Regions from separate parts of the Paenarthrobacter sp. RAF54_2 genome, predicted to be linked through region 2. Evidence: riboswitches for the same ligand, from Rfam matches in the RefSeq annotation. Region 2 holds a riboswitch; the other holds the start of a gene.

Region 1 (16,383 bases), on a different contig from region 2:
GGTCTTGTGCGTCGTCGACGTCGTGACGTGGGCATGCGGGACCGGCGACGGGTGCAGGCCAGCTGCAACCAATCCGGCGAAGTGAGCCATGTCCACCATCAGGTAGGCGCCCACGGAGTCAGCGATCCGGCGGAACTCGGCGAAGTCCAACTGCCGCGCGTAAGCGGACCAGCCGGCAACGATGAGGGCCGGCTTGTGTTCTTGCGCCAGGCGTTCGACTTCGGCCATGTCCACGGTGTGGGTGTCCTCGCGGACGCCGTACGGGACCACGTTGTAGAGCTTGCCGGAGAAGTTGATCCTCATGCCGTGGGTCAGGTGGCCGCCGTGGGCCAGGTTCAGGCCCATGATGGTGTCGCCCGGCTTGATCAGCGCGTGCATCACCGACGCGTTGGCCTGGGCACCGGAGTGCGGCTGAACGTTCGCGTACTCTGCGCCGAACAGGGACTTGATGCGGTCGATCGCGAGCTGCTCGATAACGTCGACGTGCTCGCAGCCACCGTAGTACCGCTTGCCCGGGTAGCCCTCGGCGTACTTGTTGGTCAGCACGGATCCCTGAGCCTGCATCACGGCAACCGCCGTGTGGTTCTCTGAAGCGATCATTTCCAGGCCGTCGCGCTGGCGGCCCAGTTCGTCGTCGATCTTTGCGGCGATCTCAGGATCCAGCTCAGCGAGCTGCGCATCCAACGACGCCGAAACAACCTGCTCGAATTCGGTCACGGCTGCCGGGTTCACAGTTCGCCACCGTTCGTTGCAGCGTATTCTTCGGCCGACATGAGTGGTCCTTCTTCCGTGGCGGCCACCTTGAACAACCAGCCAGCGCCATACGGATCGTTGTTGATCAGGGCGGGATCATCGACAACGGCGTCGTTGATCTCAGTCACCTCACCCGTCACGGGCGAGTACAAGTCGGACACGGACTTCGTGGACTCAACTTCACCGCAGGTCTCCCCCGCAGTAACCGTGGAGCCAACCTCGGGCAGATCCACATAAACGATGTCGCCCAAGGCATCCGCAGCAACGGCGGAGATCCCAATCCCCACAGGCCCGGCCCCATCCGAAGCAACCCATTCATGCTCGGCCGAATACTTCAGCTCGGCAACTACTTTGCTCATTCCAATTCCTAACTTCTCGTGTGTTTTGAAAACTGTTCGTGATCCCGGCGGTACTTGGGTTGGGTGCCGGACACCGAATTCCTCCGCGTGCTGCTCCTTCGTCGCTTTGACGCACGCTTCCGGAATCCGCTGTCCGCCGGCCGACCGTCACCGTTATGCCGCTCACCTTCAGAAAAGCCCGCGAACCAAGGCATTGGAAGCCGCCTTTCAGCAGGTCGCCTCGGTCTACTGGTCCCCGTGCGCAAGGTGAGCCGCACGGCCCCTGTGGTGCCGGCCTCCGGCAGCATGCGTCTAAGGGAGCGTCGGGTCCGCTCAGCGGGCGCTACATTCGACGGGGGCCACGCCGTCCGGGTTCCCTGGCCGAGCTTGCGAGGCGAGGGGGACGGTGGGGAGCATGCAGAGGAGGTCGGCACCACCGGGCTACTTGACCGTCCGCCCAGCGGGCGCTTCTGCGACCGAGCCCGCGGAGGATGTCACTTCCACCGGGCTACTTGACCCGCTTGACCTACTTGACCTACTTGACCCGCTTGTAGAACGGCAGGGCTACCACTTCGAACGGTTCCGATTTGCCCCGGAGGTCCACTTCGACGATCGTTCCCGGCGCTGAATGTTCGACGTCGACGTACGCCAGGGCGATCGGGTAACCGAGTGTTGGGCTCGGCTGGCCGGAGGTGACTTCGCCGATGAGGGAGCCGTCCTTGAGGACCGAGTAGTGGGCGCGGGCGGCGCGGCGGCCTGTACCTTTGAGGCCGACGAGCTTTTGGCCGATAGTGGATCCGACGCCGGCGGCCTTGATCGCCGTCAGTGCTTCCTTGCCGATGAAGTCGCTTTCCTTGGCGAGGGAAACTACGGGGCCCAGTCCTGCGGCGTAGGCGTTGACGTAGCGGGAGAGTTCGTTGCCGTAGAGCGGCATTCCGGCTTCGAGGCGGAGGGAGTCACGTGCGGCAAGGCCTGCAGGGATGAGCCCGTGGCCCTCGCCGACTTCGAGGAGTGCTTCCCAAAGGCCAGCTGCGTCAAGGTTGGGGATGTAGATCTCGAAGCCGTCTTCGCCGGTGTAGCCGGTGCGGGCGAGCAACAAGTCCTGCCCGTTAATGGAGACTTCAACGGCCGCGTAGTACTTCAGTTCCGTCACCAGGGCGTGCTGCTCGGCGGGAACCAAGGTCAGCAGGATGGCTTCGGCGTTCGGGCCCTGCACTGCGATCAGGGACGTCTCGGAAGAGGCGTCCTCCACAACCACGTCGAAGCCGGCCGCGCGCTCCAGCAGTGCCGCCGCAACGACCTTGGCGTTGCCCGCATTCGGGACCACGAGGTACTGATCCACGCCTGCTTCGGGAGAGGGGCGACGGTAAGAGATGAGGTCGTCGATGATGCCGCCGTCGGCGTTGCAGATCAGCGAGTACTTGGCCTTGCCCACGGCGACCGCAGACAACTTGCCCACCAGCGCGAAGTCCAGGAACGCTGCCGCGTCCGGGCCGCTGACCCAGACCTCGCCCATGTGGGAGAGGTCGAACAAGCCAGCTGCGTTGCGGACTGCGTGGTGCTCAGCAAGCTCGGACTCGTACTTCAGGGGCATCTGCCAGCCGCCGAAATCCGTGAAGGACGCGCCGGCCTTTTTGTGCTGCTCATAAAGAGCGGTGTAGTTCTCAGTCATGACGGTGAATCCTTAGTTTTCGAAGTCCGTGAGCGGAGGGCAGGAGCACACAAGATTCCGGTCCCCGGCGGCGCCGTCAACGCGGCCGACCGGCGGGAAGTACTTGTCCTGCTTGAGGTGGTGGACCGGGAACGCTGCCTGCTCACGCGTGTAGCCGCGGTCCCAAGCAGAACTCACGACGGCGGCAGCCGTGTGCGGCGCGTTGCGCAGCGGCGACTTTTCAACAGTGAAATCGCCGGCGGCCACCTGCTCGATTTCGGCACGGATGGTGATCATGGCTTCAATGAAGCGGTCGATCTCAGCCAGGTCCTCGGACTCGGTCGGCTCCACCATCAAAGTGCCCGCAACGGGGAACGCAAGGGTGGGAGCGTGGAAACCGAAGTCGATGAGGCGCTTGGCAACATCCTCTGCCGTGACGCCTGTGCGGGCAGTCAGTTCGCGGAGGTCCAGGATGCATTCGTGGGCCACGAGCCCACCCTCGCCTGTGTAAAGGACTGGAAAGTGCTCATCCAAGCGGGAGGCGACGTAGTTGGCCGCGAGCAGCGCAGACTTGGTCGCTTCGGTGAGTCCCTGGCCACCCATCAGCTTCACGTAAGCCCAGGAAATCGGGAGCACGCCCGCGGAGCCGTAGCGCGATGCCGAGATGGCCACGCCACCTTCAGACGAAACATTGTTCGCATCACCAGGCATGAAAGGTGCCAGGTGGGCCTTGGCTGCAACCGGACCAACACCAGGTCCGCCACCGCCGTGCGGGATGCAGAACGTCTTGTGCAGGTTCAGGTGGGACACGTCGCCGCCGAACTTGCCCGGCTGGGCGAGCCCAACGAGCGCGTTGAGGTTTGCACCGTCAACATATACCTGTCCGCCAGCAGCGTGGATGGAGTCGCAAACCTCCCGAACGTCGGCGTCGTACACACCGTGGGTGGACGGGTACGTGATCATGATGCAGGACAGGACGTCCTTGTTGGCCTCGATCTTGGCCGCCAGGTCTGCGTGATCGATCGTGCCGTCAGCGGCCGTAGCCACCACAACAACCTTCATGCCGGCGAGCACAGCAGATGCTGCGTTGGTGCCGTGGGCAGAAGCAGGAATCAGGCACACGTTTCGCTGGTCATCACCGCGGGACAGGTGGTAGCCACGGATCGCCAGGAGCCCCGCGAGCTCACCCTGGGAACCGGCGTTCGGCTGGATGGAGACCTGATCGTAGCCGGTGATCTCGGTGAGGTCGGCTTCCAGTCCTTCAATAAGCTCGCGCCAGCCAGCAGTCTGGTGATCCGGAGCGAACGGGTGGATCGAGGCGAACTCGGGCCAGGAAATGGCTTCCATCTCGGCCGTGGCATTGAGCTTCATGGTGCAGGAACCCAGCGGGATCATGGTGCGGTCCAAGGCGAGGTCCCGGTCGGACAGCTTGCGGATATAGCGCAACAGCTGCGTCTCGGAACGGTGCGTGTTGAACACGGGGTGCTGGAGGAAATCACTGGTGCGGAGCACATCAGACGGCAGCTCAAACCCGGCAGCGTCCTTCACCGGGCCGGCACCAAAAGCGACGGCTACCGCGGAGAGGACCTCCGGCGTCGTGGTTTCATCGAGGGAAACGCCAACCGTGTCAGCATCGATGCGACGCAGGTTGATACTGCGGGCTTCGGCGGCGGCAATGACTTTATCGGCCTTGCCTGGCACGCGGACAGTGAGGGTGTCGAAGAAGACTTCGGAGACGAGTTCGCGGCCGGCCTTCTGTAGGGTCGCAGCCAAAACACGGGCGTGGCCGTGGACAGTTTCAGCAATCGCCTTCAGGCCTTCCGGACCGTGGTAAACCGCGTACATCGAGGCCACGATGGCGAGCAACGCCTGGGCCGTGCAGATGTTGGACGTGGCCTTCTCGCGGCGGATGTGCTGTTCGCGTGTCTGCAGCGCGAGTCGGTACGCGGGGACGCCGGCGTTGTCCTTGGAAACACCAACGATGCGCCCCGGAAGCGTCCGCTCCATACCTTCGCGGACAGCCATGTATGCAGCGTGGGGGCCGCCGAAGAACAGCGGAACACCGAAGCGCTGCGCAGTTCCGACGGCGATATCGGCACCTTGTTCGCCCGGGGGCGTAATGAGGGTGAGCGCCAAAAGGTCGGCAGCGACAGTGACCAGCGCACCCCGTTCCTTGGCCGCCGCGATGACGCCGGAGTGATTGAATACGCGGCCGGAAACACCCGGTTGCTGCAGGACGATGCCATTGATGTCGCCGTCGGGAAGGCCCGCCGAAAGGTCAGCGATCTCCACTTCGAAGCCCAGCGCTTCGGCCCGGCCCTTCACAATGGCGATGGTCTGCGGGAGGAGGTCGGAGTCCAGGACGGTCTTCCCGTCCTTGGCAGTTTTGGACTTGTTGGCGCGGCGCATCAGCAGCACAGCCTCAGCCACAGCGGTGGCTTCGTCCAGCAGCGAGGCGTTGGCTACGGGCAGCCCCGTCAGGTCCTGGACCATCGTCTGGAAGTTCAGCAGTGCTTCGAGGCGGCCCTGCGAAATCTCCGGCTGGTAGGGCGTGTACGCCGTGTACCAAGCGGGAGCCTCGAGGATGTTGCGGCGGATGACCGGGGGCGTGACGGTGTCGTAGTAGCCCTGGCCGATCATCTGAACGGCGGTCTTGTTCTTGGACGCGAGCTTCCGCAGCTCGGCAAGGACCTGCACCTCGGTGAGGGCGTCCTGCAGCTTCAGTGCAGTGTCCTGGCGGATGGAATCGGGGACCGCAACGTCTACCAAGCCGTCTACGGAGTCGTAGCCGATGGCCTTGAGCATGGTGTCAACGTCGGCCTGGCGCCTGGCGCCGATGTGCCGGTCCGCGAAAGCGGTGGGGGTTGATTGAACAGTCAAGAGGAACTCCATGATTCAGGCGCCCTATGTGCGCCACGATGATGTGGGTTCCTCCCCGCTCTGTATTGGACCTGAGAGATTCCGCAGGAATGGTTGCCTGCTTGCACCGTCGGTGAGCCCGGTTACCCGGACTGCTTTCCAGAGTTGCCTCGCCGTGGCGGTACGTGGGCCTGAGAGATTCCTGGGGAGGATTTGCTCCTACGGCGCCTGACTGGATGTACCGGCAGGACTCTCCCGCCACAGATCAAAAGCATTGCGTCACGTCAGTGACACGGTTCACACCATAGCGGGTTATCTGGAAAAAGCGCAAGCAAGGGATACCTACCGATGCATTGCCTCATGGATCTGGAGAGCGAACCACAGTTGGGCAACCGTGGAGGTTTCACCCATGTCCAGGCCCGTCAATTCGCCGATCTTCCGGATCCGGTAGATGATGGTTTGCCGGTGCGCGAACAGGGCAGCGGCGGTCTTTTGCCACGAACGCTGCGAGTCCAAATAGGTCCTCAGCGTGACGAGGAGATCGCCTTCCTGGCTCTGCTCGTAGTCGAAAATCGGCCCCAAGAGACGCCGGACCAACGCAGTTCCTTCCTCGAAACCTGTCAGCCCCAGCCATGATGGTCCTTGCGCGTAGCGAGCCAATCCGAGCTTGTTCGCCCGGGCCGATCCGAGCGCCCAGAGGGACTCCTGCAGCGCGCGCTGAATGCCCGCCACTGCCGCCGGAGCGCTGATTCCGATCGCTGCATCCGCCCCGGCACAATGCACCAGGATGTCGTCCGGCACATCAGCGGGGACCACGACGTGCAGCCGGCTATTCCGCTTCAACGAAGCCGACGCAACCCCGTGCCGCCACAGTTCGATGTGCACGTTGGCCAGCCTGTCGCCGTCGTTCGCTGTTTTGTCTCCGGCGGTCTCGGACATGGAAACGAGCAGGAAGTCCTGCGGCGGAACCCCAAAAGTTGCCAGCCGGCTCTCCATCTCGGCCGCGCCCAAGCGCCCGTCCATGGCCTGCAGCAGGAACTCGCCAGCCAATCGGTGGCGGCCTTCCAACGACAAAACGATGCGCGAGAGCTGCAGTCCCAGCACGGTTGCGGCGTGCAGGAGTACGACGGCGTCCGGGTGCGGTTCGCTGTTGGGCAGCACCACGAGGAGCGCGTTGGCATGCGTCGGGATGTCCATGGTCAGCACGTGCCGTCCCCGGATCCGGTGCCACTGGAACTTCTTACCCGCCAAGGTCACCTGACCGGAAAGCGGTGCCCATTCATCCGCGAGGAACCCCGGGAGCGCCTGCCCTTCCGGGTGCCAGGGATGGAGGCAGCGGCGATCTACCACGAACAGCTCCGCGTCCAGCTCGGTGGCGAGCCGTTGGACGAGGCTCTGCCAATGGTCCTCGGAGGCTCCGGCCGTGCGGAGAAGGTCGTAAACCCTGGCCGTCTGCCGCAAGCGCCGCGACTCTTCGAGCAGGGAAGATTCAGCAACCGAGCGGGCGATCGCGATGAACGGCAGCGGGTACGGGACGTTGATCAGTGGCAACGGCAGCCGATCGCAGGCCGTCAGGAACTCCTGCGTCAGCGGGGGCGCGTGCATCTTCTCGCCGATCGCCAAGGCGCTTGCCCCGCTGTCCATGAGTGCCTCTGCGAGCGCCACTTGTCCCTCGGCGTCTGCGGGAATCGACAGCCCATTGGTCATCATGAGCTCGCCGCCGGTGACCCATTCCCACAGCCTGGGCAGGTCCGAGGTGTGGGCCCAGGTGATCCGGTTGTCGCGGCCTGTGTCACCGGCCAGGAGGGTGAGTCCCAGCTGCGGTTCAGCCACGAGCTCTGCGACGGTGATTGCCATCGGATGGGGTCCTGACTCTATGATTCCGGGGGCCGTTTCGGGCCGTTTAGACATTCGTCTAAGCGCCTCGGCCATTTGTAGTCAATGTACCGCTATTCGCCGTGACCCGCGTCACGAAGAATGGAATTACTTACTTCCCGCTCAATGGCGAGCACCCCCTCACACCAAGGATCCGTCAATGACAATTCACAAGCCCATCGGCCCTGTCGACGCAACCAAAGTCCCGCGGTATGCCGGCCTCGGCACCTTCGCCCGCCTCCCCCAAATCGACCGGGTTCCGGACTACGACATTGCTATCGTCGGTGTCCCGTTCGACGGCGGAACCTCCTTCCGGCCCGGCGCCCGTTTCGGTCCTGCCGCGGTACGCGAGGCCTCGCGTCTCCTCCGCCCGGGCTACCACCCGGAGCTGGACGTCGAACCCGTTTACGAAGCCCAGGTTGTGGACGCCGGCGATATCGCCTGCACTCCCTACGACATCTCCCGGGCAGTCCGCGAGATCGAGGAGCAGGCGTTGCCCCTGATCAGTGAGGACAAGCGGCTGATCTCCATCGGTGGCGACCACACCATTGCCTTGCCCATGCTGCGGGCGCTGAACAAGGTCCATGGGCCGGTGGCGTTGCTGCATTTCGACGCTCACCTGGACACGTGGGACACCTACTTCGACCAGCCCATCACGCACGGAACCATCTTCCGCAGGGCGTTCGAGGAAGGTCTCCTTGTGGAGGACAAGTCAATGCACGTAGGCATCCGCGGCCCGGTGTATGACCGTAATGACTTCCTCAGGGACCACGAGTTCGGCTTCCAGATCATCCGCTGCTCAGACCTGGATGTTATCGGCGTCCCGGCTGCAATCCAGCAGGTGAAGGACAGGCTCGGCGATACCCCCGTCTACGTCTCCATCGACATCGACGTCCTCGACCCCGCGTTCGCACCAGGGACCGGCACCCCGGAGATGGGCGGGCTCCACTCCCGCGAACTCCTGGCCCTGCTCCGCGGACTGAACGGCATCAACATTGTGGGCGCCGACGTCGTCGAGGTCGCTCCGGCCTACGACCATGCGGACATCACAACCGTCGCCGCGGCCACGCTCGTCTTCGACCTTCTCGGCCTGATGGTGAACCGCAGCAAAGCCACCAGCTCTGCTGTCCGTGAACTGGCTTCGACATCCCGGAGTGCGTCATGAGCACCGTGCCAACAACCGAAGTTCCCCGCCTCGAGGACAAAACCATCCAGCCGATCCCGCTCAACGAGCGCCACGGCAAGGCCCGGGACCTCTTCACCATCTGGTTTGGCTCCAACATCATGATCATGACCATCGTGACCGGCGGACTCGCCACAACGGTGTTCGGCCTCGGTTTCGTGCCGGCGCTCGTGGGCATCATCATCGGCAACATAGTGGGCGGCGTCTTCATGGCCCTGCACTCGGCCCAAGGTCCGCAGCTTGGTGTTGCGCAGATGATCCAGACCCGCGGCCAGTTCGGCTCCTTCGGCGCCCTGTTGATCGTGGTCATCGTGGTGGTCATGTACGTCGGCTTCTTCGCCGCCAACCTTGTCTTTGGCGGAGAAGCAATGGCCGCCGTCAGCCCCGGCATCAGCGTGGATGGCGGCATCATCATCATCGGCGTGGTCAGCGTTATCGCCACGATTTTCGGCTATCGGCTCATTCACGCTTATGCCCGCGTCCTCAGCGTTGCAGCGGGCCTTGCATTGTTGCTCGCCTTCGTCTGGATCCTGGTGGTCCACGGCCTTCCCGCCAGCTTCCTTGGGGAGGGCAACTTCAACTGGGTCGGCTTCATGGGGACCATCTCCGTCTCGGCCCTGTGGCAGTTGGCCTACGCACCCTACGTCTCGGACTACTCCCGCTACATGCCGCAGGGCACGGGGTCAGCACCGGCGTTCTGGGCTTCCTACTCAGGCTGCGTCCTGGGAACGTTGTTCCCCATGATCCTCGGCGCCATGGTGGGCACGCTCGCCATGACCATGAGCGCCGACAACGTCGAAATTGTTGGAAGCCTGGGCGCTTTGCTGCAGCCTTGGACCCTGATCATCGTGGGAATCTTCTGCCTGGGTGTCGCGGCGTCCAACGCCATGAACCTCTACTGCGGCGTCCTGTGCACGCTGACCATCGGCCAAACGTTCAAGCCCTCGTGGTTGCCACGGGCCAAGACCCGCACCGTGGCGGCGATCATCCTCTTCGTCGTAGCTGTCTCGATCGCCCTGTTCGCCCGCGACAACTTCATCCTCTTCTACACCAACTTCCTCTCCTTCCTGATGTACGTCCTGGTCCCCTGGACTGCCATCAACCTGGTGGACTACTACCTTCTGCGGCACGGCGACTACCGGGTTGAAGACTTCTTCAAGCGCGACGGCGGCGTGTACGGGCGGTTCAATTGGGTCGCCATCGGCTCCTACCTGGCAGGCGCCCTCATCCAGGTTCCCTTCTCGGCCACCGCAATCTACACCGGCCCCATGGCCACAGCTTTGGGCGGCGTCGACATCTCCTGGATCGTCGGCCTGGTGGTTGTTGCTCCCCTCTACTACTTCGCGGCCCGGATCTTCCGTCAGAAATCGGACGCCGCCTCACTTTCTTCCGCTGCACTCACCCCAGACCTCATCTGAAAGCGAATTGTCATGACCCTCACAGACACTGCCCACCCGGAAACCGTCCAATTCACTGTTCGACGCACCAGTGCTGACCACGCCGGGAACCTGCCTTTGCCTCCGGCCGGGCACTTCATCAACGGATCCTTCGTCCCGGGCTCCACCGGTCAGCTGATCGACGTCGTGGACCCCACCAACGAGCAGGTCATCGCCTCAGTGCAGGCAGGCACGGCGGATGATGTCGACGCCGCTGTCCAGGCCGCCGTCGTCGCCCAAAAGACCTGGGGTGCCACCACCCCCAAGGAGCGCGCGGACGTCCTGAACGTGATCGCCAACATTATTGAAGAGAACCGGCAGGCGTTCGAGCTCATTGAGTCCGCCAATACCGGCAAGCCGCAGGCGGTGGCCGAGGACGATGTCACCAGCACCATTGATACGTTCCGCTTCATGGCCGGAGCTTCGCGGACCCTGACGTCCATGGCCGGCGGCGACTACGCCACTGACCACACCTCCGTGATCCTCCGCGAGCCCGTGGGCGTCGTCGGCGTCATCACCCCCTGGAACTACCCGCTGCTGATGGCAGCCTGGAAGGTCGCACCGATTCTGGCCGCCGGCAACAGCATCGTCCTCAAGCCCTCCGAGCAGACCCCGTTGTCCACCCTGAAGCTGGCAGAATTGCTCGCCGGACGCATCCCTGATGGGATCCTCAACGTAGTCACGGGCCAGGGCCGAACTGTGGGACAGCGGCTTTCGGAGCACCCGGACATCGCCCTCGTTGCCTTGACCGGCAGCGTCGTGAGCGGCCAGGCTGTCGCCGAAACTGCGGCCAAGTCCGTCAAGCGCGTCCACTTGGAACTTGGCGGCAAGGCGCCGGTTGTTGTCTTCCCCGACGCCGATCTCCGCGCCGCCGCTGCTGGCGTCCGCAATGCAGGATTCTGGAATGCCGGCCAGGACTGCGGTGCTGCCTGCCGCGTGCTGGTGCACGAGTCCGTGGCCGAGGAATTCACCCAGCACCTGGTGCGCGAAGTCAGCACCCTGGTGATCGGCGCACCCGACGCCGGCGACGACGTCGAAATCGGCCCCATGATTTCCCGGCCCCACTTTGAACGTGTCAAGGAATCCTTGGCCGAAGCCCGCGAGGCGGGGCTCCACGTGGCCATTGGTGGTTCGGCACTGGAAGGACCCGGCTACTTCATCGAGCCCACTGTCATCTCCGACGTTCCCGCCGGAGCCCACATCGCCACCCACGAGATCTTCGGGCCCGTGGTCACCGTGGAGACCTTCAGCACCACAGAAGAAGCCGTCACCCGCGCGAACGAGAGCCCCTACGGCTTGTCGGCGTCGGTCTGGACGCGTGACTCGAGCCTTTCCCTGCGGATTCCGAAGCAACTGGACTTCGGCACGGTCTGGGTCAATGCGCACCTTGTCCTGGCATGCGAGGTACCGTGGGGCGGATTCAAGGGATCCGGTTACGGCCGCGACCTCTCCCTCTACGCCCTGGACGATTACTCACGCACCAAGCACGTGATGATCAACCACGGCGCATGAGCATTCAGACAAGCAACGGAGCTTTCACCATGACCACCAATGTTTCCCGCCCGACATCCCTGCAAGGTGCCGCCACGCCTTCAGCCCCCTTCGGGACGGACGTGACCTGGACCAACTGGGGCGGAAACCAGAGCGCGACGCCCGCCTTCACCGTTCGGCCGAGGAATGAGCAAGAAGCGCTCGACGCCGTCCGTTTCGCCATCCGCGAAGGGTTGCCCGTGCGGGCTGTCGGTTCAGGGCACTCGTCCTCACCGCTGGTTCAGACTGGCGGAGTGTTGATGGACATGTCCGGGCTCTCGGCGATCACGGGCACCGATAAGGCCGGGCGTCGCGCCAGGGCCCTCGCCGGAACCACCATCAACGCTTTCGGCGATGCCCTGTGGGAGCAGGGGCTGGCTTTGGGGAACCAAGGTGACATCGACAAGCAACAGATCGCCGGTGCCTTGGCCACCAGCACGCACGGTTCGGGCAAAAACCTGGGCAGCTTCTCGTCCAACCTCCGGTGGGTGAAGCTGATCAATGGCTACGGCGAGATCGTGGAAATCGGCGAAGGTCAGCTCCGCGAACTCCGGGCTGCACAGGTTGCGTTGGGCACGCTGGGCGTCTTCCTGGAAGTGGAGTTGGCTGTTGAGGACAGCTACTACCTTCAGGAACAGATCACCTACCCCACGTGGGAGGAAACCACGGCTACATGGCAGACCGATATCGATTCCAACAGGCACTACTCCTTCCTTTGGTGCCCGGAGGAAGATTCCTGCGAGCTTCTGGACCTCCCTGGTTCACCAGACCACGCTATGGGCGACCGCAGCTACACCAAGCGGTACAACATTGTGGGCGTCCAGGACGAACGCGAGCTCTCCGCCGTCGAGGGTGCCAGGCTGGATCGCTCCTACCGGATCTACCCGGGCGGCTTCACTACCCAGTTCCACGAGCTCGAGTACTTCGTCCGCAGCGAGGATGGATTGGTGGCGGTCGAGGCCATCCAGGACCTGATCCGGACCAAGTATCCCGAGCAGAAGTACCCCGTTGAAGTCCGCTGGGTGAAGTCCGACGACGCCTACATGTCCCAGTTCCAAGGGCGCGACAGCACGGTCATCACCCTGACAACCGAGCCAGGAACCGACTACTGGCAGTTCTTCCGGGACGCCGATGCCGTGCTGCAGGAATTCGAGCCCCGAGCACACTGGGGAAAGATCCACTTCATGACCCGGAGTCGCCTTGAGCGCCTCTACCCGGAGTTGGACACCTTCATCCAAGTCCGCCGCGAGTTCGACCCCAGGGGAATGTTCCTGAACGACCACACCCGGGCGCTGCTCGCCTGACCGAGCATTCTCGAAAACAGGCCACGATGTGAGAGAACATCGATCAAACCCGATGCTCTCTCACATCCACACCCCCTGGCCGGATCCCTCTCTCACATCCCCACCCCCTCCCGGCATCCCTCTCTCACATCCACACCCCCTGGCGGCATCCCTCTCTCACATCCCTACCCCCTGGCAGGATCCCTCTCTCACATCCCCACCCCCTGGCGGGATCCCTCTCTCACATCACGTTGACACCCTTTTGAAACCTTGGAGTGGTAGTTTGTTCTCTGCTTGAGCCAGACACCCGCACCCAATCGGAGGACATTTCCATGCTTAAGGGTTTCAAGGACTTCATACTTCGCGGCAACGTGATCGAACTGGCTATTGCCGTGGTCATCGGCAGTGCGTTCACCGCACTCGTCGCGGCTTTCACCACCAACATCATCAACCCCGTCATCGCGGCTGCAGGCGGCGTGAACGCCGACGGTCTGGGCTTCCGGATCTGGCAGGACAACCCCGCTACGTTCATCAACTTTGGTGCCGTGCTCACGGCAATGGTGACCTTCGTGATCACCGCCGGAGTGGTCTACTTCATCTTCGTAGCGCCCATGAACAAGATCAATTCAATGGTCAAGAACCGCCTCTCCACCGAGGAACCCGAAGAAGAGCCACTGCCGGCTGACACCGCCCTTCTGGCCGAAATCCGCGATCTCCTGAAGGATGCAGCGGCCCATCGCGGTACCGGACGGGGTTCGGACCTCGATTCGGATTCCGTCCACTAAGACAAATTCCCCGAGCGCTCCTTCCCGGTTGCTTCACATAGCCCGGCGTTCTCCCCGCGAGAGCGCCGGGCTTTTGCGTTGCCAGCGTGGTGCGGGCAGGTAGTAAGTGGGCAGGAATGCAGCCGTTCGACGCCAGTAACCAGAAACGTGACGCGCAGGCAACCCTCACGAAACAGGCGTCGGGCAGCATGAAACCATGAAGCCCAAAGCGAGCTCTCCCGTCACCGCGGACCTCCGATGCGATGTCTGCGGACAGTTGCCCGAACCACCCAAGGCCCGGCTCACCCTGGCCAACATCGCGGTGATGCTTCCCATTGAGCTGCTGGTTCACGCCGCGGTTGTGGAAACTCATCTCCCCTATGTGGCCAAGGTCCTGCTCCTGACCGTGACTGCAACAGTGCTGGTTATCTGGGTGGCCGAACCGTCGGCCGCCAAGGTCCTCCGCCGCTGGTTGCATGCCCCGGCTCTCCGCCAGCGGCACAAGCTACATGCCGCGCCTGCGTTGTGGCGTGCTCGGGTCACGCTGCGGGACCAACCCGGTTCCCTGCAGAAAATCACCCAGTCCCTGGCCAAGCTGGAGACGAATATCCTCAGCATTCACGTTCACCCGATGGACGGCCCGGCTCGCGACGGATCAGAAGTCTCGCAAATAGTGATGGATGAGTTCGTCCTCTCCGCTCCGGGCGAGGTCACAGAACATGAACTGCTGAAAGCGCTCGACGACGGCGGCGGGCGTGAGTCCCACGTGTGGCCCACCACGGCACTCGCCATGGCTGATGGCCAAACCAAGGCGCTGAGCCTCGCCACCCGTATTGCCGGGAATCCGAATGAGCTTCCACACGCGGTCGCCGAACTGCTGTCCGCGAAAGTAGTTCCCAACGATCCAGAGAATCCGGCACCCGAGGCGAGTGCCGGCGTCGGGCCTTCAACGGACATCCTCAAGATTCCAACAGCATGGCATGGACCTCTGGTCTTCTCCCGCCCAGGCGAGCCATTCACCCCGGCCGAGTCGGCTCGCGCGCACCGGCTTGCTGAGCTCGCGGAGATTTTGGCATACAGTCCTGACACATCCCCAAGCTCGGCATACCAGCGCTAATCAGCACTCCTTCCCAGTTAGCACCTCGAAAGCCCGGAATTTCCCAGGAAAGGCCGGGTTTTCGCGTGTTGACGGCAGGAGTAACCGGGGAGGAGCGCCACTGGATCCTCGCCCAGTCACATTCCGTTTCCAGATTGGGTATACCAAAACTCTTGACCGTGCCGCCCGTCACATCTAACTTAGATTTTGGGATCCCAAAACGGGATCCCAAATAGACCCGCTACCGGCTGCGGCCCCCGCTACCAAAAGGGCAGGGATCGCAACAGTTGCCGCCGGCACGGATCCAGCTGAAGCGATATCGCGCCCCGGCTCATCCCCCAAAGACATACCCCAAGACATTCCACCCCTGTTGACTCCTCTGAAGGAGAAGCTGTGTCTCCCCAAAACACCCAACTGGCAACCCAGGAAAACCAGGAAAACGAGCCCAAAACCGGCAAGGACGGCGTGCAGCGACGCACCAACGTCCGCTGGAAGCTCTTCATCCTGCTCCTGGTCCTTGTCTCGGTCAACTACATTGACCGTGGATCCATCTCCGTAGCCCTGCCCATCATCCAGAAGGAATTCAACCTCCCGCCCGAGCTTGTGGGGCTTCTGTTGTCGGCATTCTTCTGGACCTATGCCCTGATGCAAATCCCCGTCGGTCTGTTGATCGACAAGTTTGGCCCACGCAAAGTGGTCACCGCTTCCTGCATTGGTTGGGGCGCCGCGACTGCCGCCTCGGGTTTCGCAGGCGGATTCATCAGCATGTTCATCGCCCGCCTGGGCATCGGCGTGACGGAGGCAGGCGTCATGCCTGCCGGCGGTAAGCTCAACGCCATCTGGATGCACAAGAAGGAACGTGGCCGCGGCGCCACCATCCTCGACGCCGGTGCTCCCCTGGGTGCTGGCCTCGGCGGCATCCTCATCACCTGGTTGATTGCCTCCACCGGCAGCTGGCGGATGTCCTTCATCATCGCCGGCGCCCTCACGATTCTCATGGGCCTGGCCGTCTGGTGGTACGTCCGCGACAACCCCCGTCAGCACAAGAGTGTCAACAACGCTGAAGCTGACTACATCGAGGCTTCACACGCCGAGGACGACGCTGAAGCTGCCAAGGAAGGTGCGCAAGGCAAGCGCGCCCTGCTGCCCTACCTGAAGTTCCGTTCCTTCTGGGCAATGTGCTTCGGCTGGCTCGGCTTCAACGGCGTGTTCTACGGCCTGCTCACCTGGGGCCCGCTGTACCTGGCTCAAGCCAAGGGCTTCGATCTGAAGACCATCGGCTGGTCCACGTTTGTGATCTTCGGCGCCGGGTTCGTCGGCGAAATCCTCGGTGGCATCATCGCCGACAAATGGCGGGCATCCGGTGCCTCCGCCAACCGGGTCATGCGCACTCTCCTCGGTATCTCCAGCGTCGTAGTGGTGGGCGGCCTCGTAGGCGTCACGGTCGTCGCAGACCCGATCACCGCCGTCGCGCTTCTCTCGGTAGTCCTGTTCTTCCTGCGCTGGGTTGGCCTGTTCTGGTCCATCCCGTCCATCCTGGGCGGCCGCACGAATGCGGGCGTACTCGGCGGGGCCATGAACTTCAGCGGCAACATCGCCGGATTCGTCACCCCGA
Region 2 (13,276 bases):
ACACGGTTTTGGTGCGGAATGCACCGTCGCCGGGGGCTACGTCGTCGATGGCGATCGCGGAGTACATCGTGCAGCAGGCTCTGCAGGACTAAGCCCAGCAAGAGGTAAGTTAACAAGCCCGTGACGCTGCAGAAACCGGCCCCACATGCCGGCTGGATACCTTTGCCGCATGAATGCATCCTGGTTGGCTAAACAGAGCGCGAAGATTGGCTCCAAGATCGGCCAATGGATTGAGGCCGCCTACGTCCTGGATTGTGTGGAACCGGCAAACGAAGCCGCCGGCTCACCGGCTCACGGCCGGTCTGTCGATTGGACGTGGTTACCGGCCCTTAGCGGGGTTACAGTCGCCAGTGCGCAGGCCATTCAATCCCACTCGGGAATGACCCGCCGTAACCCCTAAAGGTTGGCTTGAAAGCTGCTGAATGTTGTTTTGGGCACACTTTTCGTTTAACGCGGATGCTATGCCCTAAACTGCTTCACTGAGGTGCCTGAAATGGCACTATGCAGCAACGAAAGCGAACCCAATGGCTACTGATTACGACGCACCCCGCAAGACAGAAGAAGAGACTCCCGCGGACTCGCTTGAGGCTCTTCAGGCGTCCCGCGGCACCGGTGCCCAGACTGCAGTCATCGACATCGACGAAAACGATACCGCGGAAGGCATCGACCTCCCGGGCGCCGATCTTTCCGGTGAAGAACTGACCGTTGTGGTGGTACCTGAACAGTCTGATGAATTCACGTGTTCTTCCTGCTTCCTGGTCCGCCACCGGTCCCAGGTTGCCCTGGAAAAGAACGGCCTTAAGTACTGCAAGGACTGCGAAGGCTAACTCAGGCACCGCAAAACGTTCGTGCCCCGTCAGGCCAGTGAATGGTCGGATGGGGCTTTTGCGTATCCGCAGCTCTTTGTAACGCCCAGGTGTCGTTATCTTCGATTACGAACCTGTGCATGAAGACCCTCAATACAGTCCCTGAACCGGCGTAAATGTCCCCTTCCATGACTCTCCTGTGACCACCCCGGAGTCGTTTTAACGGTTGTGCGCCGAAGCGGCCACAACCCATCCAAACCACCCAACGCACTCCTACTGTTGAAGTATCAACTTCGCCTGAAGGGGGCACAAAAAATGAGGAAATTTGGAGCGGGTTTGGCAGCAGTCCTTGCAGCTGCCGGACTCGGTCTGGTGGCACCGGGGCCAGCCTCGGCATCACCATATTGCGGGATCATGTGGGGCTCGCTGGCCAAGGCCGACCCCGACATGAGCGCCGCCAACGTCACCAGCGTCCGTACGGGCCAGCAGCCCTGTTACGACCGCTTGGTGATCGATATGACCGGCAAGGTGGCCGGCTATTCAGTGCAGTATGTCCCGGTTGTGGTTCAGGATGCCAGCGGCTATCCAATCCCCGTGCTCGGGGATGCTGACCTGCAAGTGGTAGTGACAGCGCCGTCGTACGACCAGAACGGCCAACTGACGTACGCTCCGGCTGCAAAGGCTGAGTTGTCCGACGTTTCCGGGTATGAGACGTTCCGTCAGGTGGTTTACGCGGGCAGCTTCGAAGGCTACACGAGCATCGGTTTGGGTGTCCGTGCCCGGCTTCCGTTCCGCGTCTTCACTTTGGACGGGCCCGACGGCGGTTCGCGCCTTGTGGTGGACGTCGCCCACCGTTGGTGAACTGAGGGAAATCCGCCAAAACCTACGAAAGCTGCCAGTTCGTCCGGACAATTCCGGCGAACTGGCAGCTTTCCAACGATTTCCCGGGAAGAGCTACTCCGGCACCACCAAGGCGGGGGTGTCCTTGCGGATGGTCTCTCCGCGGAAGAAGCCGGGGCGGACGCGGGCCATGATCAGCATGAACACGGCACCCAGGGCAAGGATTCCGATGCCGAGCACGAACACGAGCCCCACTCCGAAGATTTCCGAGCCACTTCCAAACTCCGGTGCCCAGCTGTCCACTGCGGTCTGCAGGAAGACAACGAACAGGCCGACCCCGCCCAGCAGGGGGCAGAAGAGACGAAGGAAGAAGTTCCGGGCGCTGGAGAACACGCTGTTCCGGAAGTACCAGACACACGCGATGGCCGTGAGCCCGTAGTAGAAGCAGATCATCAAGCCCAGTGCCAGGATGGTGTCGTTGAGGACGTTTTCACTGATCACGTGCATCACGGCGTAGAAGCCCGCGGACAGGACGCCGGCCGCGACGGTGGCGAAGCCCGGCGTCGAGAACTTCTTGCTCATGTGGGCGAAGCGCTCGGGCAGGGCGCCATAGTGTGCCATGGCCAGCAGGCTGCGCGATGGTGAAGTGAACGTGGACTGAAGTGATGCGGCCGAGCTCGAGAGGACTGCGAGGGACATGAGGATCGCGAACGGACCCATAACCGGTGAAGCGAGGGCCGTGAACACGTTGGCGCTGTTTTCCTCGTTGTTCAGGCCGACTCCCGTGTCCCCAACGCCTGCGAACATCATGGTGGCGATGGTGACCAGGAGGTAGATGCCCAGCACGATGACAGCGGTCAGGGTGCCTGCGAGGCCGGCGGTCTTCTTTCCGTTGGCGGTTTCCTCGTTCACTGTGAGGCAGACATCCCAGCCCCAGTAAACGAAGATCGACAGGGAGATGCCGGCCGCGATCTGGCCGAAGGTCTCGATCTTGGTGACATCGAACCAGTCCCAGCTGAACGGAATGGCGGTCTCGGAGGTGGACCAGTTGGCGAACGCCATGGCCACGAAGAGGCCAAGGACCAGCAGCTGGAAGCCCACCAGCCCGTACTGGACGATCTTGGTGGTGTGCAGGCCGCGGTAGCTCACCCACACGGCCAAGGCAACGAAGACGAAGCAGGTGGCAACGTTCAGTACCTTGTTCGAGGCGAGGTCGGCGAGCTCGGGGGAGCTGGTAACCTGTGCCAGGAAGAGGTAGAAGAAGTCCACTGCGACGCCTGCCAGGTTGGACAGGACGATGATGTTGGCTGCGAGCAGGCCCCAGCCACCCATCCAGCCCACCCACGGACCAAAAGCTTTCGTGACCCACGTGAAGGTGGTGCCGCTGTCCGGGGAGTCTGCGTTGAGTTCCCGGTATGCCAGTGACACAAGGATCATCGGAATGAACCCGATAAGGAAGATCACGGGCAGTTGCAGCCCGGCTTCGTTGACAGTCGGACCGAGCGCGCTGGTAAGCGTATACGCCGGGGCGATGGTTGAAATGCCAAGAACGACGACGGCGAGGAGCCCCAACTGCCCCGTCTTCAGTCCCTTGCCGCTGATCTCGTGCGACTTGTCGGCCGGGCTGCTGCCTGCGGCCGTGCTACGGATTGTCTGGCTCATGAAAGGCCCTTTCTAGATGGCCGTAGGCTGTTGCTGCGTAATGCAGTGGATACCGCCGCCCCGGGCAAAGAGTTCCCGCGCGTCAACACTGACTACGCGGCGTCCGGGGTAGGCGTCGGCGAGGATGCGGAGTGCTTTCTCGTCCATGGGGTCATTGAAACTGCATGCGATGACCCCTCCGTTGACCACGAGGTGGTTGATGTAGCTGTAGTCCACATACCCTTCGTCGTCGGTGAGGGTTTCCGGGGCGGGAACTTCGATGATGTTCCAGTCCCGGCCTGCTGCGTCATGGGTGGTGCGCAGGAAGTCGATGATTTCCCGGGAGACGGTGTAGTCCGGGTGTTCGGGGTTCTGCTGGGAGTGGACCAGCAGCGTGCCGGGGCTCGGGATCGCTGCCACAATGTCCACGTGGCCGCGGGTGCCGAATTTCTCGGAGTCACGGGTGAGGCCGCGGGGCAGCCAGATCACATGGGTGGCGCCGATGGTGCGGGCCAGTTCCCCTTCGATGTCCGCCTTGGTCAGGCCCGGGTTGCGGCCTTGGTCAAGCTGTACGGTCTCGGTCACCAGGACTGTGCCTTCGCCGTCAACCTGGATGCCGCCACCCTCGTTGACGATGCCTGACGGGATGTGGTGGGCATCGGCGCGAGCGCTGATCTCCGCTGCGATGAGCGAATCCTTGTCCCATGTGGCCCAATCCTGGCCACCCCAACCGTTGAAGATCCAGTCCACGGCACCCAGCTGCTTGTTGGCATCAAGCACGAAGGACGGCCCGATGTCGCGCATCCAGGCATCGTTGAGTTCAGCGGTCAGTACCTCGACGCGAGGATCCAGGTAACGCGCGGCGGTGTCGACGTCGTCCGGGTGTACCACCATGGTGACCGGCTCGAACTCAAGGATGGCGTTGGCAACGGCAGCCCACGTGGACCGCGCTGCGTGGGCCTCTTCCTCCGTGTCGCCCAAGGTGTAGCCACCAGTGGGGAAGGCCATCCAGACGCGATCCTGGGGAGCGGTCTCGGATGGCATGCGCCAGGCGCTCATGCGGACACGGCCTGATACGGCGTGGCCTCGGCTGTGGAGCCGAGTGGGGCGTTGGGGTTCACTGGCTCGGTGAGGCGGCCGTACGTTTCCGGGCGGCGGGTGGCCAGGAACGGGAAGAGCGTGAGCCAATCCTTGCGCTGGTCCAGGTCGAGATCGGCCACCAGGACGGCGGATTCGTCGCGGGGTGCCTGGACCAGGATGCGGCCGTAGGGATCGGAGATGAAGGACGAACCATAGAAGTTCAGTGTGCCCTCGCTGCCGTAGCGGTTGGGGGCAATCATGAACAGGCCGTTGGCGATGCCGTTGCCCACGATGACCTGCTGCCACAGCGGTTGGGTATCGAAGTCGGGGTGGTCAGGTTCGGAACCAATGGCAGTGGGGTAGACCAGGATTTCGGCACCGCCCAGGGAGTACATACGGGCGAGCTCGGGGAACCATTCATCCCAGCAGGTGGGCATGCCCAGGCGCGCGCCGCCGAGTTCTGCAGGAGCGTGGACCGCATAGGCATCTTCGGCGGCAGGGCCCTTGCGGAAGAACTTGTCCTCATAGTAGCCGGCCGTGACGGGGATGTGCAGCTTGTGGGTGCGGGCCACGAGCTCGCCAGCGGGGGAGACGAGGATGGCTGTGTTGAGACCCAAGCCGTCGTCCGTGCCGTCCGGGTTTTCAGCACGCTGGTAGAGCGATGCGTGCACCGAGACGCCGTATGTCCTGGCGGCCGCTGCGGCGAACGTGAACGTGGGGCCCGTGAGCAGGTCTTCGGTGATGTCTGAAGGGCGGATACCTGCGGCCGGGTTGTTCTCCGGCCGGGTGTCTGCAGGGTAGCGGGAGAGGGTCAGTTCAGGCAGGAAAACAACACTGGCTCCCAGCTTGGCTGAACGTTCGATTCCCTCGTTCAGTTCGGCATGCAGGACTGCTTCATCAGCGTGCCAGCGGTGCTGAACGACGCCGACCCGCAGCGGGGTGCGGGTGGACGGCTCGGTGCGGGCCAGGGAAGTCGGGGCTTCGAGGCGGGTAATTTCAATCATGGGGGCATGTACTCCGGTGAGACGACAGTCACTAAATGAATAGCGTTCATTTAGTATGGCGGTACTCACGGCTGGATGCAAGAGGCAAAAATGAATTCCCTTCATTTCCCGCGGATTCGCGGCGCCTAGCGCTTCGGCCGCGCCCTGACGTGCATGCGCTCACCCTGCTGCCCAAAGAGGGTAAGGAGCTCCACCGGCTCCTTAGTGGCGCTGGCAAACCAGTGCGGCGTCCGCGTATCGAACTCCGCCGCCTCACCGGCCTTGAGGATGAAGTCGTTCTCGCCCAGGACAAGCCGGAGTTTGCCGTTAAGGATGTACATCCAGTCGTAGCCCTCATGCGATTGGGGATCGGGAACTTCCTTCCCCGTGCCGCCCGGCAGCACCATCTTGAACGCCTGGATTCCCCCTGCTCGTCGCGTCAGCGGCACGGCTGTGCCCCACTCGTGCACGTGCGGCTTGAGGTGAATCCGCGGATCACCGGTTTCCGGGGCGTCGATGAGTTCTTCAAGGGGAATTTGATGAAAGCGGGCAATGGGCAGGAGTAGTTCGAGCGTGGGCTTCCGTTGCCCCGACTCCAACCTGGAGAGCGTGCTGACCGAAATGCCTGTGGCTGCTGCGGCCTCCGCCAGGGTCACATTGCGTTGGGTCCGCAGCGCTCGCAGGCGAGGGCCGACGGCGTCGAGCATTTTGCTGAAATCCTGGGTCATCGCTCAATTTTGCCATACTGGCAAAATTTGTTGCTGCTTTCGGAGTCTCCGGTTGAGCATTGAAGCAGACCGTTGTGAGGCCAGCTTTGCGCCCCAAACTTGGAAATAACGCGCAGAGCACGCCTCGCAACAAAACAGGAGGCAAAAATGGAACAACAGTACGACGTCGTCATTGTGGGAGGTGGCGCAGCTGGGTTAAGTGCCGCCGTCACGCTGGGTAGGGCGTTGCGGTCCGTGCTGGTCATCGACGCCGGGGATCCACGGAACGCCCCTGCCGCAGGAGTGCACGGCTTCCTTTCCCGGGACGGTCTCAGCCCGCAGGAACTCTTGGCTCTGGGCCGCGCTGAAGTTTTGCACTACGGCGGCCACATCGTTTCGGGCCTGGCTGTGGCGGCGCGTTCGACGCCGGATCCCACCAACGCTTCCGAACCCGCCTTTGAAGTGGACCTGGCAGACGGGCGGACTGTCGGGGCGCGTCGGATACTGGTGACCTCGGGCTTGACCGACATTCTTCCCGACGTGAAGGGTATCCGGGAGCGCTGGGGCAAGGATGTCCTGCACTGCCCGTACTGCCATGGTTGGGAAGTGCGGAACAAAGCAATCGGCATCCTGGGGTCCGTACCAATGGCTTTGCACCAGACCTTGTTGTTCCGGCAGTGGAGCCCCAACATCACGCTGTTCCTGAACGACGTCGTTGAACCCACTGAAGAGCAGTGGGTTCAACTGGCGGCCAGATCCATCGGCGTGGTCGAGGGCAAGGTTGAGTCATTGGAAGTTACGGACGATGCCCTGAGTGGCGTCGTCCTGCAATCCGGAACGGTGATACCAGTTGAGGCGGTGGTGGTTGGTCCGCGGATGGAGGCGCGATCCAGGCTGCTCGAATCCCTCGGAATTGTGCCCGTGGAACACCCCCAGGGAGTGGGACTTCATTTTGAAGCGGCTGCGCCAGGAGGAGCCACTTCAGTGCCCGGCGTTTGGGTCGCCGGCAACGTTACCGATCTCACCGGGCAGGTAGTGGCCGCTGCGGCAGCAGGAAACATGTCCGGTGCAGTCATCAACGCGGATCTCATGATGGCTGAAACCAGGCTGGCGGTAGCGGCAGCGGCCAGCCGCGCTGAAGGCCTTGTTTCACCGTGAGTTGCATTAATTAGCAGTCGACTTACGGTCCAGGTGCGAGGACGATTAAAGAACAGCCACTAAGGAGGTTGGGTATGTGCTACTCGTACTATGAGGGCTATGAGAGGCGTACGAAGAAGGACTCCGTGCGCACGCCCGAGATGCACAAGCCTGAGACAAGCAAGGATCAGGCACCTGAGGCCCCTGCTGAGAAGAGCCCGCAGACAGAAGGAACGTTGTGGACTTTCCTGGCTCGTCGTCGCAGGGAATTTGAGGTTTCAGAACCGAAGATCGACCGCATCCGCGAAAAGGTCTAGGCGTCGGTCTCGGCAAAGACCCCGTACAACGGACAATTCACCACCGCGCGCGGCGGTGAATTGTCCGTTAAACGGGGTTTCCTGCTGCCTGCTTCGGAGCGTCCAGGAATTCGAGGGCAGCAGTAACCAGTGCTTCCGTGCCTAGGGTCAGTGTTGGCTGGATGATCGGGGCAAAGTAGGGCGAATGGTTCGAGGGAACGTCCTCGGGGAGGCGGCCCGTCGTCGCCCAATCCTTGAAGTGGGTGGCCTCGATCCCGCCCAGGAACCAAAAGACGAGTGGTGCGCCGGCCGCCGTCGCGAGTTCCCCGACGTCTTCACTGCCTGAGACGGGGCCGGGGTCCATGATCCTCGCCGCGCCGAACCTATCGCGAAACGCTGAAGCGATCCTTCCCGCGGCCGATTCATCATTGACCGTCATGGGGAAGCGCTCCTCATAGTGGAAGTCGGGTTCCTTGAGGGAGCCTGAGGCAGCAGCTTCACTTCGAATGATGCGCTCGATCGAGTTCAGGACTTTCTCCCGCGTGGGCTCGCTGAAGGATCGGATGCTGAGGCCAAGGGTTGCGGTCTCGGGGATGATGTTGTTCTTTGTTCCCGAATGGATTTGCCCAACAGTAACTACCGCGGAATCGCTGGCGGCGAGTTCCCGGGACACCACTCCCTGCAGGCGCATGGTGGTTGCCGCTGCCATGAGCACTGGATCAATGGTGGTTTCAGGCCGGGAGCCGTGGCCGCCGCGCCCATGCAAGGTCACGTTGAGGGAATCGGCTGAGGCCATGGCGACGCCGGGACGGATGCCGAACCATCCGGCAGGAAAGGGCGCCACGTGTTGGCCCAGGACCACGTCGGGTTTTGGAACGAGGTCAAAGAGTCCATCGGTGACCATGGCTTGGGCTCCGCCGCCCCATTCTTCCGCCGGCTGGAACACGGCGATCAGCGTGCCCTGCCAGTCCTGCCGCCTTACGGCCAGCGTTTCCACTGCTCCGAGGAGGCAGCTGACGTGCACGTCGTGCCCGCAGGCATGCATGACCGGCACCTCACGGCCTTCATGATCGACGCCGACTGCCGTACTTGCGTAGTCCAGCCCCGTGGCCTCTTTGACCGGCAACGCGTCCATATCGGCGCGAAGCATCACTACAGAGCCGGGGCCATTGTCCAGGACTCCTACGACCCCCGTCTTCCCGACGTTGCGGTGAACCAGCAGCCCCAAGTCCTCGAGGTGTCCGCTGATAATCCCGGCTGTCCTGAGTTCTTGAAAGGAAAGCTCCGGGTTCGAGTGGAGGTCACGGTAGAGGGCTTCAAGGTCAATGCTCATGGGGAATTTTCCTTAACAGGTCGAACGCCGCAGGGTCTGGCCAGTGTATCGATGTCACCAGAGGGGCAAACTGGGTTGCATGGAATCTTCACAAGAGATCACTACCCAACGTTCAACTGTTGAGGATTGGACCAAGGCTCTGGCAGAGTCCAGCGGATCGCCCGGCGGAGGCGCAGGAACCGGCGTGATGCTGGCCATCGCAGCATCCCTAACGTCCATGGTTGCTGGTTATACGGAGGCGCCCGGGCAGCAGTTGGCCGATCTGCACGCGCGGGCCCGCTCTCTCCGCGAGACCGCCCTGAAGTTGGCTGACGACGACGCAACGGCGTCGAAGGCTTTCGGTGCGGCCTTTCGGCTTGATCCTGGCCCGGAAAGGGAGCAAGCAATCCACCGTGCATCCGTCGATGCTGCCAAGGCCTCCGCGGTCCTCGGAGACCACGCCATCGAAGCCATAGAAGACCTGGGATGGTTGGCTGCCAACGGGAATCCGGCGCTCATCGCTGACGTGGTGGTGGGGTTTGGGGCCCTCAGGGCCGCCATCGCAGGAGCCCGCACCAACGTGAGCTTTGATCTCGCGTCGCTCAGATCCGCAGGCGCCACGCTTGATGAGATCAAGGAAAAGCACCCTGAATTGTGGGCAACGGTGGGGCGGCTCAGCGAAGCCCTGGACCGGATTGACCAGTTGGTGGCCGCCGTAGATGGCAAGGCTGCACCTACGGACGGCCACTGATTGCCGCGGCGCCTATTGCGCTTTGGGAACCCGCCGGAGCACGACGGCGGCAAGGACTGCCGCGCCAGCCATCAGTACCAGCCCAATCGCCGCAGTGATGTGGACGCCGGACTCGAAGGCTACCCGGGCGGCGGCTGTCAGGGCATCCGATAGCGGAGCGGGTAGGGCCGCAGCAGCATCCACTGCGCCCGCCAGGGTTTCTCCCGATTTACCGGCTGCTTGCATGGACAGGCCCTCCGGGATGACGAGGTTGCGCTGGTAGGACGCAGTGAGGATAGAGCCCAGCACGGCTGTTCCCAGGAGCGAACCCAGCTCGTAGCCGGTTTCGGAGATCGCGGACGCCGCTCCGGATTTGTCGGCCGGCACCGAGCCGAGGATGAGGTCGTTGGAAATGGTTTCCGCTGCGCCTACGCCAGCGGCGAGGACAGTCAAAGCTGACAACAGGAACACAGGTCCGCTGCCGTGGTCACCCACGGCCACCACCAAATAGCCGGCCGCGCTGAGGGTGAGTCCGCCGGCCACCACGAATCCTGGCCGGACGCGCTTTACCAGCGGGACCACTACCAGGCCGGCGATGACCGTTGCCAGGAGCGCCGGAATCATTGCGATGCCCGCTTCCATGGGGGACTGGCCCTCAACAAGTTGTAGGTGCTGGGCGAAGAAGTAGATGAAGCCCGTCATGGAAAACAAGGACAGGACGTTGGCCACTATCGCTGTGCTGAACACCTTGTTCTTGAACAAAGAGACGTCCAGCATGGGGCTCTGGATCCGCCGCTGGCGACGCACAAACACAATGCCCATCACCAGGCCGAAGACCATGAAGGCCGCTGCCGACGCCCCGAATCCGTGAACAGCGAATTCCTTGATGCCGTACACGAACGGAGCCATGGTGATCACGGACAGCGCGATGCTGGGCACGTCCACCCTGCCAGGGTTGGCGTCCTTGGATTCGGGAATGAGGACCCTGCCGAAGGCGAGGAGGGGCAGGAGGAGGAAGGTCGCTACCAGGAAGACCGCACCCCACCAGAAGTGTTCCACCAGCCAGCCGCCAAAGATCGGGCCAAGGGCTGCGCCACCAGAGAATCCGGCAGCCCATACGGCGATCGCGAGCCGCCGACGGTTCGGATCAACAAAGATGTTCCGGATCAGGGACAGCGTTGAAGGCATCAACATCGCGCCGAATACGCCAAGTGCGGCGCGGCCGGCAATCAGCCATTCCGCGGAAGGCGCGAATGCTGTAGCAGCCGAAACCGCGGCGAAGCCCGTGCTGCCGATCAGCAGCAGCCGCCGTCGTCCGATCCTGTCGCCGAGGTTGCCCATGGAAACCAGCAGCGCCGCCAACACGAGAGGGTAGGCGTCAATGACCCATAGGAGCTGCACGCCACCCACATCCAAGGAGCGGGCAATTGCCGGCAGGGCGAACGTGAGCGCGGTGTTATCGACGGCCACCAGCAGCACCGGGAACATCAGGAGTGCCAGGGCCGTCCAATCGCGCCACGGTGCTGCCTGACCCGTCAAGGTACGAGTGGAGCGGGGCGCTTGGGTTGAGGACGGCGTGAACATAAAGGTTACTGTACCGTCTAGACGGTACAGTTTCAAATTCAGCACCGCCAACCCCGTAGGGAATGATGTAGTCATGCCACGCAAGCCAGTTGCCAGGGATGCAGTCCTTGATGCCTACGAAGCCCTCCTTATCGAAGTGGGGGAGCGGGCTGCCACGCTTGACGCAGTCGCCAAGCGGGCAGGGGTCTCCAAGGGCGGACTGCTTTACCACTTCCCCAACAAGGAATCGCTGATCAGCGCTCTGTTGGAGCGCTTGGATGAGTTGGCCCAGGCAGACATCGAAAAAATGAAGACGGCGCCAGATGGCAGCGCTGCCTACTTCATTCGGACCTCACTGTGGGCCGGAACTCCCATGGATCGGGCATTCGTTGCTGCCACGAGACTGGCCGAAGTTGCCCATGAGGAGACCCGCCACAGGTTTGCCGGAATCCAGCAGCAGTGGTTGGACGTCCTGGCCGAGGATGTTGGTCCGGAGGTTGCCAAGGCCGTCAGTTACATGGGCGACGGCCTGTATTTCAACGCCATGTTCGAGGGTGGCCGGGAAGGCGGCAAGGCCGGGCGGGAGGCCGACGTCGAGATCCTGCTGGGAGTCCTGGACCGGCTCCGCAAGTAGCGGGTCATCCATTTGCGGCGACGCTCCCAACGTAGGACAATTGAGCCTTGTGGTGCGCCTTTACTGGGGCACGCAAACAATTGAATATGCCTTTGATCTGCGGCGGGAGAGTCCTGCAAGCAAGTGATGCGGGCGCCGTAGGAGCAAACCCTCCCCAGGAATCTCTCAGGCCCACGCACCGCCGCGGCGAGGCAACTCTGGAAAGTAGCAGGCCTTTTGCCGCGTCCTTTGGCGCGGAAAAGATGCTGTGCTCACCGACGGTGCAAGCGATGGTTGTGCAAGCAACACGCGGAAACTCTCAGGTCCAATACAGAGCGGGGAGGAACCCAGCCACTGTGGCGTACCCAAACGCCGCCCAAGTAATGGAGTTCCTTCGTGACGGTTAGTTCAGCCTCCACCACCTTCGTCGATCGGCACATTGGCGCCCGCCGCCAGGCCGACATTGACACCATGCTCAAGACGGTCGGCTACGACACCGTTGATTCGCTGGTTGATACGGCCGTTCCCAACGACATCCGCCAGGACGTTGCCCTCACGCTCGAAAATGCGCTCAGCGAAGTCGAGGTGCTGGCTGAGCTGCGCAAGCTTGCGTCCAAGAACAAAACTGCCGTCCAGATGATCGGCCAGGGCTACTACGACACCGTCACGCCGCCGGTTATCCGCAGGAACATCCTCGAATCCCCGGCCTGGTACACCGCCTACACGCCGTACCAGCCGGAAATCTCGCAGGGCCGCCTGGAAGCTCTGTTGAACTTCCAGACCATGGTCCAGGACCTCGTGGGCCTGCCGATCGCCAACGCCTCCCTGCTGGACGAAGCAACAGCTGTGGCAGAGGCCGTGCTCATGATGCGCCGCGCCAACAAGAACAAGGCAGCCCATGACGGGAAGACCGTCCTCGACGCCGACTGCCTCCCGCAGACCATCGCTATCGTGAAGGGTCGCGCTGAGGCGCTCGGTTTCGAAGTTGAGGTCGCCGACCTTTCGCTCGGCCTCCCGGAGGGCGTCATCAACGGCGTCGTCCTGCAGCAGCCCGGCGTTTCCGGCCGCGTGTTTGATCACTCCGCGGTCATCGCTGACGCCAAGGAACGCGGTGCACTGGTCACGGTCGCAGCAGACCTTCTCTCGCTGACGCTCATCACGCCTCCGGGCGAGCAGGGTGCGGACATCGCCGTCGGTTCCGCCCAGCGCCTCGGCGTTCCGCTGTTCTTCGGTGGCCCGCACGCCGCGTACATGGCCGTCCAGAAGGGTCTCGAGCGTTCCATGCCGGGCCGTCTGGTGGGCGTTTCCAAGGACGACGCCGGTGTCCCCGCCTACCGCTTGGCGCTGCAGACCCGCGAGCAGCACATCCGCCGCGAGAAGGCCACGTCCAACATCTGTACCGCGCAGGCGTTGCTGGCCATCGTCGCCTCCATGTACGCCGTCTACCACGGCCCCGAAGGCCTGAAGGCAATCGCCGAAACCGCCCACGGTCACGCCCGCACCCTTGCAGCGTCACTGAAGGCCGCCGGCGTCGAGGTCGTTCACGCGTCCTTCTTTGACACCATCAC

The links. Region 2 has a riboswitch for glycine ahead of gcvP (aminomethyl-transferring glycine dehydrogenase). Riboswitches for the same ligand answer to the same signal wherever they lie in the genome.
Region 1: another riboswitch for glycine. It lies ahead of gcvP (aminomethyl-transferring glycine dehydrogenase); the one in region 2 lies ahead of gcvP (aminomethyl-transferring glycine dehydrogenase).

What each region holds. Positions count from the first base shown of each region.
Region 1 covers NZ_JBFRDV010000012.1:1,763-18,145, forward strand. Annotated here, with positions in the region: gene glyA (serine hydroxymethyltransferase) at 1-732, opposite strand, end outside; gene gcvH (glycine cleavage system protein GcvH) at 729-1,112, opposite strand; gene gcvT (glycine cleavage system aminomethyltransferase GcvT) at 1,627-2,763, opposite strand; gene gcvP (aminomethyl-transferring glycine dehydrogenase) at 2,776-5,622, opposite strand; glycine riboswitch at 5,771-5,869, opposite strand; gene AB4Y87_RS13290 (PucR family transcriptional regulator) at 5,944-7,458, opposite strand; gene speB (agmatinase) at 7,637-8,641, shown strand; gene AB4Y87_RS13300 (purine-cytosine permease family protein) at 8,638-10,077, shown strand; gene AB4Y87_RS13305 (aminobutyraldehyde dehydrogenase) at 10,090-11,607, shown strand; gene AB4Y87_RS13310 (D-arabinono-1,4-lactone oxidase) at 11,604-12,929, shown strand; gene mscL (large conductance mechanosensitive channel protein MscL) at 13,241-13,693, shown strand; gene AB4Y87_RS13320 (amino acid-binding protein) at 13,890-14,789, shown strand; gene AB4Y87_RS13325 (MFS transporter) at 15,162-16,383, shown strand, end outside.
Region 2 covers NZ_JBFRDV010000043.1:2,045-15,320, forward strand. Annotated here, with positions in the region: gene lhgO (L-2-hydroxyglutarate oxidase) at 1-92, shown strand, start outside; gene AB4Y87_RS25150 (DUF4193 domain-containing protein) at 525-827, shown strand; gene AB4Y87_RS25155 (AMIN-like domain-containing (lipo)protein) at 1,122-1,667, shown strand; gene AB4Y87_RS25160 (APC family permease) at 1,761-3,308, opposite strand; gene AB4Y87_RS25165 (agmatine deiminase family protein) at 3,321-4,346, opposite strand; gene AB4Y87_RS25170 (nitrilase-related carbon-nitrogen hydrolase) at 4,343-5,371, opposite strand; gene AB4Y87_RS25175 (helix-turn-helix domain-containing protein) at 5,497-6,078, opposite strand; gene AB4Y87_RS25180 (NAD(P)/FAD-dependent oxidoreductase) at 6,226-7,215, shown strand; gene AB4Y87_RS25185 (hypothetical protein) at 7,290-7,511, shown strand; gene AB4Y87_RS25190 (amidohydrolase) at 7,579-8,823, opposite strand; gene AB4Y87_RS25195 (cyclodeaminase/cyclohydrolase family protein) at 8,903-9,553, shown strand; gene AB4Y87_RS25200 (MFS transporter) at 9,566-11,116, opposite strand; gene AB4Y87_RS25205 (TetR/AcrR family transcriptional regulator) at 11,190-11,729, shown strand; glycine riboswitch at 11,823-11,920, shown strand; glycine riboswitch at 11,921-12,052, shown strand; gene gcvP (aminomethyl-transferring glycine dehydrogenase) at 12,105-13,276, shown strand, end outside.